Regions from separate parts of the Ruminococcus sp. NK3A76 genome, predicted to be linked through region 1. Evidence: predicted binding sites of a transcription regulator. Region 1 holds the regulator's gene; the other holds the start of a gene.

Region 1 (4,426 bases):
CTACAGCTGACATCAAGGTAGAGTTCTCCGGCGTTGGCCCTTACAAGATCAGCAAGATAAACAAGGACGGTCTTACACCTGAGATCGCTGATTCACTCTCCTTCGACTATTCTTGGGACAAGGAGTACAACGTAGGCGATTCCGTTGAGATCAAGGTTTACCCCTACAGCAACCTTAAGGATCTTGGCTACAAGCTCAAGGGCTCGGCTGACAGCGACGGCTACTACATCTACAACATAACCCTTACAGAGGATATGGTGCCTGTTCTTATCACAAAGAAGGACGACGTAGGCGACCTTAACAAGGAAAGCGAGGCTTACTTCACAGAGGCTCTTGAAAACTTCAAGGAGAACAAGAAGGATTCAAGATACATCGGCGATGTTACACTTTCTGAAGACCCCAAGAGCTGGAGCGATTTCGAGCTCGAAAAGACATACCTTGTAACTGCCAAGGAGATGTCCGCTAAGGATTACGACGAGAATTCCAAGCTCGCAAGGATCTACAAGGTAACTATCACAGACAAGAAGAACAAGAAGTATGAAGCACACGTTCTCTTCTACGGCTACAACCTCGTAAAGGCTAACGGCGAGCTCATGCTCACAAACAACTACATCAACTGCTACGCTTGCAAGAAGAAGCTCGGCGATTACACCAAGTTCTTTGAGGACGATTATCACTTCTCCAAGGACAAGTACACTGTAACAGCAGTAAGCTGATAACAAGCGCAGGCGCAATAAAGCTATGATACAAGGCACTTATGTCAGACGGCATAAGTGCCTTTTTGTATACGCAGACGGCGTTTTCAGGTAACAGTTAACAGTTAACAGGTAACAGGTAACAGGTTACAGTTAACAGTTAACAGTTAAGGTGCGCCTGACGGCGCAGATGGCCATTCGGCCTGTCAGTCGGACGATTTCAGCTATGCCGTGGGACGTGCGTCCGAAGGGTCGAGGGGCGACCGGAAAGCCCCTCGGTGTAGCCCCTGAGGACGAGAGCGTACCCTTGAAGATAAGCTGACCCCACTAATTAGCTAAAGGGGAACGGTTGGCTTATTCCTACGCTACAGGTAGGGGGGCTTTCCGGTCGCCCCCCTGCGGCAGCGGAGCTGCCGCTCACCCCCTTCGGGTTGGCAAGTCCTGCGACATAGCTGAAATCGTCTGACAAACACGGCCGAATGGCCATAAGCGGCGTAAGCCGCACCATTACTATTCACTATTCATTCTTCACTATTCACTATTCACTGAGCGCAGCGTTTCTGCCCGAATGGGCATAAGCGGCGCAGCCGCACCACAATTATGCATTATGCATTCTTAATTCTGCATTCTTAGTTGCCTTGCTCTTGACAAAAGGCAAAAAAAGTGATAAAATAATATTGACAAAAATTTATCATTCTATCATACTATTCCGAGGTGAGAGTAATGAATAAAAACGGTGAGGTCTCAGCATCGGTGATCAAGAGATTGCCCCGTTATTACAGGTTTTTAGGCGAGCTTATGAAGCAGAAGGTCGAGAGGATATCTTCAAGGGAGCTCGCATCGCTCATGAAGCTGACCGCTTCACAGATAAGGCAGGATCTTAACTGCTTCGGCGGCTTCGGCCAGCAGGGCTACGGCTATAATGTTTCCGACCTGCACGAGCAGATAGGCAAGATACTCGGCGTTGACAAGAAATACAATACTATTCTTATCGGCGCAGGCAACTTAGGCCGTGCAATAGCTTCGCACATCAATTTCGAGACAAGGGGCTGCCAGCTCATAGGCATATTCGATGCAAACAAGAATGTCGCCGGCAAGGTCGTCGCTCAGACTACCGTGCGCCACATAGACGAGCTTGAATTCTTCTGCCGCACCTACAAGCCCGAGGTGGCTGTGCTGTGCATACCCAAGGCAAGCACGCAGGCTGTCGCAGAGCTGCTTGTAAGTCTTGGCGTAAAGGCCTTCTGGAACTTCTCACACTACGACCTGAGCATTGATTACGAGGGCATCGTGGTCGAGAACGTACACTTAGGCGACTCGCTGCTGACACTCACATACGGCGTAACTCACACGCTGGGCAATGATGACGGCGCAAACAACAAGTGATAACACTCCCCTCTCCTGTTTTGGAGAGGGGTTTTTAGTGGGGGGCTTTCAGGCCGTGCAGACGGCTTATGCGCCGCCTCGACCCTTCGCAGCAGTGCATTGCCGCTGCAAATTCCGATTTATCCTTGTAGCGAATAAACACAAAGCCCCCGAGTTTTTAGCAAACTTCGGGGGCAGTATTTTTAAGGCAACACCGCACAAAGACCGCCTGAAGGCTTTGTACGCAACTTACTTGCATCTTTTCCGTCATATTACACATTTTTTCCTTGAAATACGGTAGTATTCCTTCGGAAAATCTGTGCAATCTGACGAAAAAGCTGACTGCGCAATTTGCGCACAATCTTCGTGCGGTGTTGCCTTAATAACCATCGCCCGCAGGGCGATACCTTAACTGTTACCTGTTACCTGTTACCTGTTAACTGATCATAAGAGTGCTTTGAGTCTCTCGTCAACTGCTTTGAGGAAGTCCTCTGTGTTGACCTTCTGCTTGTTTTCGAGCTTTGAGAGCAGGTAGAGGTCACCTGTCATAACGCCGTTTTCGATAGTCTGGATAGTTGCCTTTTCCAGCTTGTCAGCAAACGCCATAAGCTCGGGAAGCTCATCGAGCTCGCCTCTCTTGCGCAGAGCGCCTGTCCATGCAAAGAGCGTAGCTACGGAGTTTGTGGAGGTCTCCTCGCCCTTGAGGTGCTTGTAGTAGTGGCGCTGAACTGTGCCGTGTGCTGCCTCGTACTCGTAAACGCCGTCAGGAGAAACGAGAACAGATGTCATCATAGCAAGCGAGCCGTAGGCTGTAGCTACCATGTCGGACATAACGTCGCCGTCGTAGTTCTTGCAAGCCCAGATATAGCCGCCCTCAGAGCGGATAACTCTTGCAACTGCGTCGTCTATGAGAGTGTAGAAATACTCGATGCCTGCCTCGGCAAACTTTTCCTTGTACTCGTTCTCGAATATCTCAGCAAAGATATCCTTGAATGTGTGGTCGTACTTCTTGGAGATAGTGTCCTTTGTAGCGAACCATACGTCCTTCTTGCAGTCAAGAGCGTAGTTGAAGCAAGCCCTTGCAAATGAGCCTATAGAGTCCTCTCTGTTGTGAAGACCCTGGATAATGCCTGCTGTGTCCTTGAAGTCAAATATCTGCTCCCTGGAAACATTGCCCTCGGCATCTGTGAGCACGAGCTCTGCCTTTGAGCCCTTGGGGCACTTCATCTCGACGTTCTTATACACATCGCCGTAAGCGTGACGTGCGATAGTGATAGGCTTTGTCCATGTAGGGATATAGGGGGTGATGCCCTTGACAAGTATAGGTGTGCGGAAGACTGTGCCGTCGAGCATTGCTCTTATTGTGCCGTTAGGCGACTTCCACATCTCCTTAAGGTTATACTCAGGCATTCTTGCGGCATTCGGTGTGATAGTTGCACACTTTACAGCTACGCCGTATTTCTTGGTAGCGTTTGCCGAGTCGATAGTTACCTGGTCGTCAGTCTCGTTTCTGTGAACAAGGCCAAGATCATAATACTCTGTCTTAAGGTCGATATACGGGGTGAGAAGGATATCCTTTATCTCCTGCCAGATAATTCTGGTCATCTCATCTCCGTCCATCTCAACTAAGGGTGTCTTCATCTGAATTTTTGACATATATCTATCCTCCAAAAATTTAATTACGATAAGAGTTTCGCTACATTGACGGTCAGCACGCCTTTATAGATGCCTACCGGTATATCCTGCGAAAAGGGATATATCTGCGGATAATCACCGTTATCGAAGTCATACACGAGCGTTCTTTCAAACTTCGGGTCGATTATCCAATATTCACGCACGCCGCTTTCTTTATAAAGAGCGAGCTTTCTTACATAATCGTCCGAGCGGTTTGACGACACCACCTCGATAACAAGATCCGGCGCACCGTTTATCCTTTTGCCGTCACGCTTATCAGCGTCACATACTACAAAAATATCAGGCTGAACGACATTGTATTCATCAAGCACAACATCGAACGGCGCCATAAAAGGCTTGCAGCTGCCGCCATTTTTGCTTATAAAATCCCTGAGCATTGAACACACGGAAAAGCTGATGTCAAAATGCAGCTCATCAGGCGCAGCAAGCGCCACTATCTCACCGTCGATAAGCTCTGTATGCTCATTGGTATCCTGAGTCTTTGCAAAGTATTCCTCTGCCGTATATTTCTTTTTTTCAGCAAGCGGCATAATCTCAACTCCTTTAAACTATCTCCTTAAGCCAGTCCATAATCGGCGTAAGGCCTATCCAGAAGGGGCTTGTTATCAACAGCGCTATTATCACATAGCAGGCTATCGCTGCTGCCCTGATTGCGGGTTTTGAAGGCTTAT
Region 2 (4,426 bases), 1.6 Mb from region 1:
CAAACTCAGTCCTCGCAAAGGAGGAGCTATATGAGAACCACCCCGAGATAAAGGATAAGATGAATATCTACAACATCGACGGCAGGAGCTATACAGGCGGCTACGGCTTCCCGGTGGTTCAGGCTGCTGCAAAGGTGCAGAAGGGCGCATCGGCTGATGAGGTAGTCGCATTCATAAACGACTGGGTGGATAACTGCGTTATCTTCTTTGGTATGTACAGCCTTAAGTACGCCAAGAAATCCGGCAGGATACCGGCTGCTGCGGCATTTGTCGGCGAGGTGATGGGTCTTCGCCCTGTTTCACGTATCCAGCATAATCAGATAACCACAGAGGCCAAGGTCAGGGGAGATAAGACACTCGTTCCCAAGATACTCGACCTCACGGTAAACGAGATGATACCCAAGACACCCTACTGCATAGTATACGGCAGCGACGAGAGCGTGTGCGAGGAAATGAAGGCCGCTATGACCAAGAGTGTCGGCTATCCGCCTGAGATGACCTTCCGCATAGGTGCTGAGATAGCTGTAAATGCAGGCCCCAAGGTTGTCGGAGTAATATTCAAATCACAGAACAAATAATAGTTTTACTGCTCATTTCTCATTATTTATCTAATTGTTTTTTATCTAAATAAAGAGGAGATGTTTTACTATGAGAGCTGTTTTTAAGAAAATGTCCGTTATAATGCTGATAACAGCGCTTCTTGCTGTGTGCTTTTGCAGCTGCGGCGAGACCTTCACCAAGAAAGAGGACGTAAAGCTCAAAACGGTAATGGAGACTAAGGACTATATAAAAAAGAACCTTCCCGGTGCGAATTATGTAAAGACCGAGGAAGAGTCGGACGATAAGGTAGTCTACACCTTTATGGACAAAGAATGCGGCTTTAAGTTTCAGGTGACGAGCGAGAAGTACCGTAAGGAAATGGAGGGCGCTGACCTCGGCTATGCTGAGAAGACGACAGATAACTGGGCTAAGGCGTACAACGAGTATATCCAGAGCAAACTGTCCGAAAAAGAGGACGAGTTAAAGGAAAGCATGGGCTTTGAGTATGAACACTACGACGGCCTTGACAGCGACGTGTTTATGGCTGTCTTCACAGATAAGCCTGCAAGCGATATCGAGGCATCTGTCAGGGAGCTTGCCGATATCATCAAGCAAGCCGACAAGCACAAAAAGCTCACCGACAAGGAGATATGGTGCTGGAAGGGCGAGAAGGACGACAACTACGATAACCTCACCGGCTGCTATCTGCTTGCTGAGAACAAGATCGTTGATAAGAAGACAAGAGACGAGCTTGTAAAGGATAAAGACAGTTCAAGTAAATAATCATACACCGCCCTGATGCTCCGGGGCGGTTTTTTCCTGCCTTTGTGAATAAACCATATTTTTCCGCCAATAATATAATCACAAAACATTAAGGAGGCGGTTGACTATGACCGATAAAGAGCTGCTTTATATCGAAGACGTGCTCGGCCACGAACAGTTTATCAGACAGATGTGTAACGACGCATCGCAGAGGGTGCAGGACGAAAGGCTCAGAAACATGATAAACGACTGCGAGCGCAGACACGCAGAGCTTTTCTCGCACTTTTACAGTCTTCTGGGCAAGTAAGGAGGTATCACTATGAATATGCAGTCAAATGATGATAAGACGATAGCTACAAATCTTCTCAACCTCGAAAAGGGCGTGTGCGACCTTTATATGCACGGCGCAGTCGAGAGCGCTACCGACAGTGTGAGGAGCGTCTTCAGCTCCGGGCTCAACGAGAGCCTGAATATGCAGAAGAATATCTATGAGACAATGTCCTCGATGGGTATGTATCAGATGTGCAGCGCCCCTCAGCAGAAGATAGACTCAGTCAGACAGAAATTCTCGGCCTGAGAGCAGCCTTGCCTCCCCGCTTAAGGGGAGGCTTTTTTGTGCAAGTGCTGCTCAGTATTTGGGGGAATTCTAAGGTCGTGGGGCGAGCGCAAAGCCCTACATTGCAGCGCAGGATAGCGAGAGCGCCCGCTTGAAGGTAAGCCTCCCGGTAACACGTCCGAATGAGCCTGCGTCTGCAAAGCCGACACCTTAATTATGTATTATGCATCCTGCATTATGAAATTTTTAAAAACCTCTTGATTTTTCCGGCAAAGTATTATATAATAGTATTTAGAGTTGTTAAACCATTAACAACATGACGTAACCGATTTATCGGAAATAATTTATGAGAGGTGTCAGATTATGGCAGGTTTAAACAAGGTAACAGTTGAGGATCTTAATGTCAAGGGCAAGAAGGTCTTAGTCAGAGTTGACTTCAACGTTCCGCTCAAGGACGGCGTTATCACAAACGATAACAGGATCACAGCAGCACTCCCTACTATCAATAAGCTCACAGAGGGCGGCGCAAAGGTAGTTCTCTGCTCGCATCTCGGCAAGCCGAAGAACGGCCCTGAGGCTAAGTTCTCCCTTAAGCCGGCAGCAGACAGACTTGCTGAGCTCGTTAAGACAAAGGTTACATTCGCAGCTGACGATACAGTTGTAGGCGACAACGCTAAGGCAGCAGTTGCAGCTATGGCTGACGGCGAGATCGTTGTTCTTGAGAATACACGTTTCCGTGGCGACGAGGAGACAAAGAACGGCGAGGGCTTTGCTAAGGAGCTCGCAGATCTCGTTGACGACGAAGTATTCGTAATGGACGCTTTCGGTTCTGCTCACAGAGCACACGCATCAACAGCAGGCGTTACAAAGTTCGTTAAGGAGACAGCAGTAGGCTATCTTATGCAGAAGGAGATCAACTTCCTCGGCAACGCAGTTGAGGATCCGGTTCGTCCTTTCGTAGCTATCCTCGGCGGCGCTAAGGTAGCTGATAAGCTCAACGTTATCAATAACCTCATCGAGAAGTGCGATACACTTATCATCGGCGGCGGTATGGCATATACATTCCTTAAGGCACAGGGCAAGGAAGTCGGCACATCTCTCGTTGACGATACAAAGATCGACTACTGCAAGGAAATGATCGAAAAGGCAGCAGCAAAGGGCAAGAAGCTCCTTCTCCCTGTTGACACAACTATCGCTAAGGCTTTCCCTGATCCGATAGATGCTGAGATCGCTGTAGAAATAGTAGACGCTGACAAGATCCCTGCTGACCAGATGGGTCTTGATATCGGCACAAAGACAGCAGAACTCTATGCTGAGGCTGTTAAGAGCGCTAAGACAGTTGTATGGAACGGTCCTATGGGCGTGTTCGAGAACCCTGTACTTGCAAAGGGCACAATAGCAGTTGCTAAGAGCCTTGCTGAGACAGACGCTACAACTATCATCGGCGGCGGCGACAGCGCAGCAGCAGTTATCCAGCTCGGCTTCTCTGATAAGATGAGCCACATCTCCACAGGCGGCGGTGCTTCCCTTGAATACCTCGAGGGCAAGGTTCTCCCCGGCATTGATGTAATAGCTGACAAGTAATCATGCACTTTCAAAGAGGTGAGAGGTGAGAGCCTCTTGCCTCTTTTTTCGTGTACGATTGACATCGTATGAGTTTCACATCATTTGCGCCCGAATGTGCATATCACCGGCGCATACGATACAATGACCGTTAACTCTTAACTGCAAATAAGGGGGGGTATATCGTGACCAAAAACTCAATAAAATATGCATCTATCATCGTATTCGGCTATAACGCCGTTCTCGGTATCATCTTTGCAGTATTCTGCTCGCAGGACGAGCAGTTTGACTATAAAACATTCAGGACCTGCCTTGCTATGTTTAACGGCGTGGGCGCTGCGTTTATTTTTGCGTGGATTGTAAAGATAATGTTTGTCCAGCGTGAGTCTTTGAAGATATTCAAGGCAAAGGGTATATGCCCCGAGTATGTCGATGCTCTGCGAAAGCAGTTTGTAAAGAATAAACTATCAAATATCCAGCTTGTCAACTACGCAAACGCCCTCTGCTTCCTTGAACGCTACGATGAGGCGGAGCAGGTGCTTAACAGAACGCCCGGTGAGTCTCTCCAGGGGCCGCTGTCAAAGCCTTGGTACTATAAGACCTATATATGGCTCTACCTCTGTACAGGCCGCTATAGACAGGCGCTCGATATATTCGATGCGAGCCGTGGCCAGCTTGAAAAGTTCTTCTGCGGCGAGGGCGGCAGTGCCTGCTCTTTCTATGATGATGCCGCACTCTGCTCAGCGATAAGACGTGATTTCCAGACTGCCGAGGGCTTCCGTATCAAGGCGGCTGAGGCAGCAGCGGCTCACCCCGACCGTGCTCACAGCCCTTATATGATAATGGCCGAGCTGTTTATCCTTGACGGCAACGAGTTTGAAGCACAGCGTGCTATCGAAGCTGCTCGCCAGGCTGCAATAAACTGCCAGAAGTATAAATACCCCTGGCAGCGTGACAGCGTGCTGCACTCGCTTGATATCAGCTTTGCCCTTGCAAGAAAGATAA

What was found. The regulator Rex, encoded in region 1, represses fermentation and respiration genes when NADH is low (regulators of the CRP and FNR family bind a similar motif). The targets are predictions, from matches to a motif close to ATTGTTAANNNNTTAACAAT.
Region 2: a site for Rex is predicted at 2,155-2,174, ahead of CD05_RS0104885 (phosphoglycerate kinase). Genes of this name have one in related genera too.

The regions. Positions count from the first base shown of each region.
Region 1 is NZ_JMMA01000002.1:2,639,846-2,644,271, forward strand. Features, by position in the region: gene CD05_RS0112305 (zinc ribbon domain-containing protein) at 1-716, shown strand, start outside; gene CD05_RS0112310 (redox-sensing transcriptional repressor Rex) at 1,419-2,081, shown strand; gene CD05_RS0112320 (NADP-dependent isocitrate dehydrogenase) at 2,505-3,716, opposite strand; gene CD05_RS0112325 (Uma2 family endonuclease) at 3,740-4,285, opposite strand; gene CD05_RS0112330 (hypothetical protein) at 4,299-4,426, opposite strand, start outside.
Region 2 is NZ_JMMA01000002.1:1,049,953-1,054,378, forward strand. Features, by position in the region: gene CD05_RS0104865 (DegV family protein) at 1-578, shown strand, start outside; gene CD05_RS0104870 (hypothetical protein) at 649-1,323, shown strand; gene CD05_RS0104875 (hypothetical protein) at 1,430-1,609, shown strand; gene CD05_RS0104880 (spore coat protein) at 1,622-1,879, shown strand; gene CD05_RS0104885 (phosphoglycerate kinase) at 2,222-3,442, shown strand; gene CD05_RS0104890 (hypothetical protein) at 3,607-4,426, shown strand, end outside.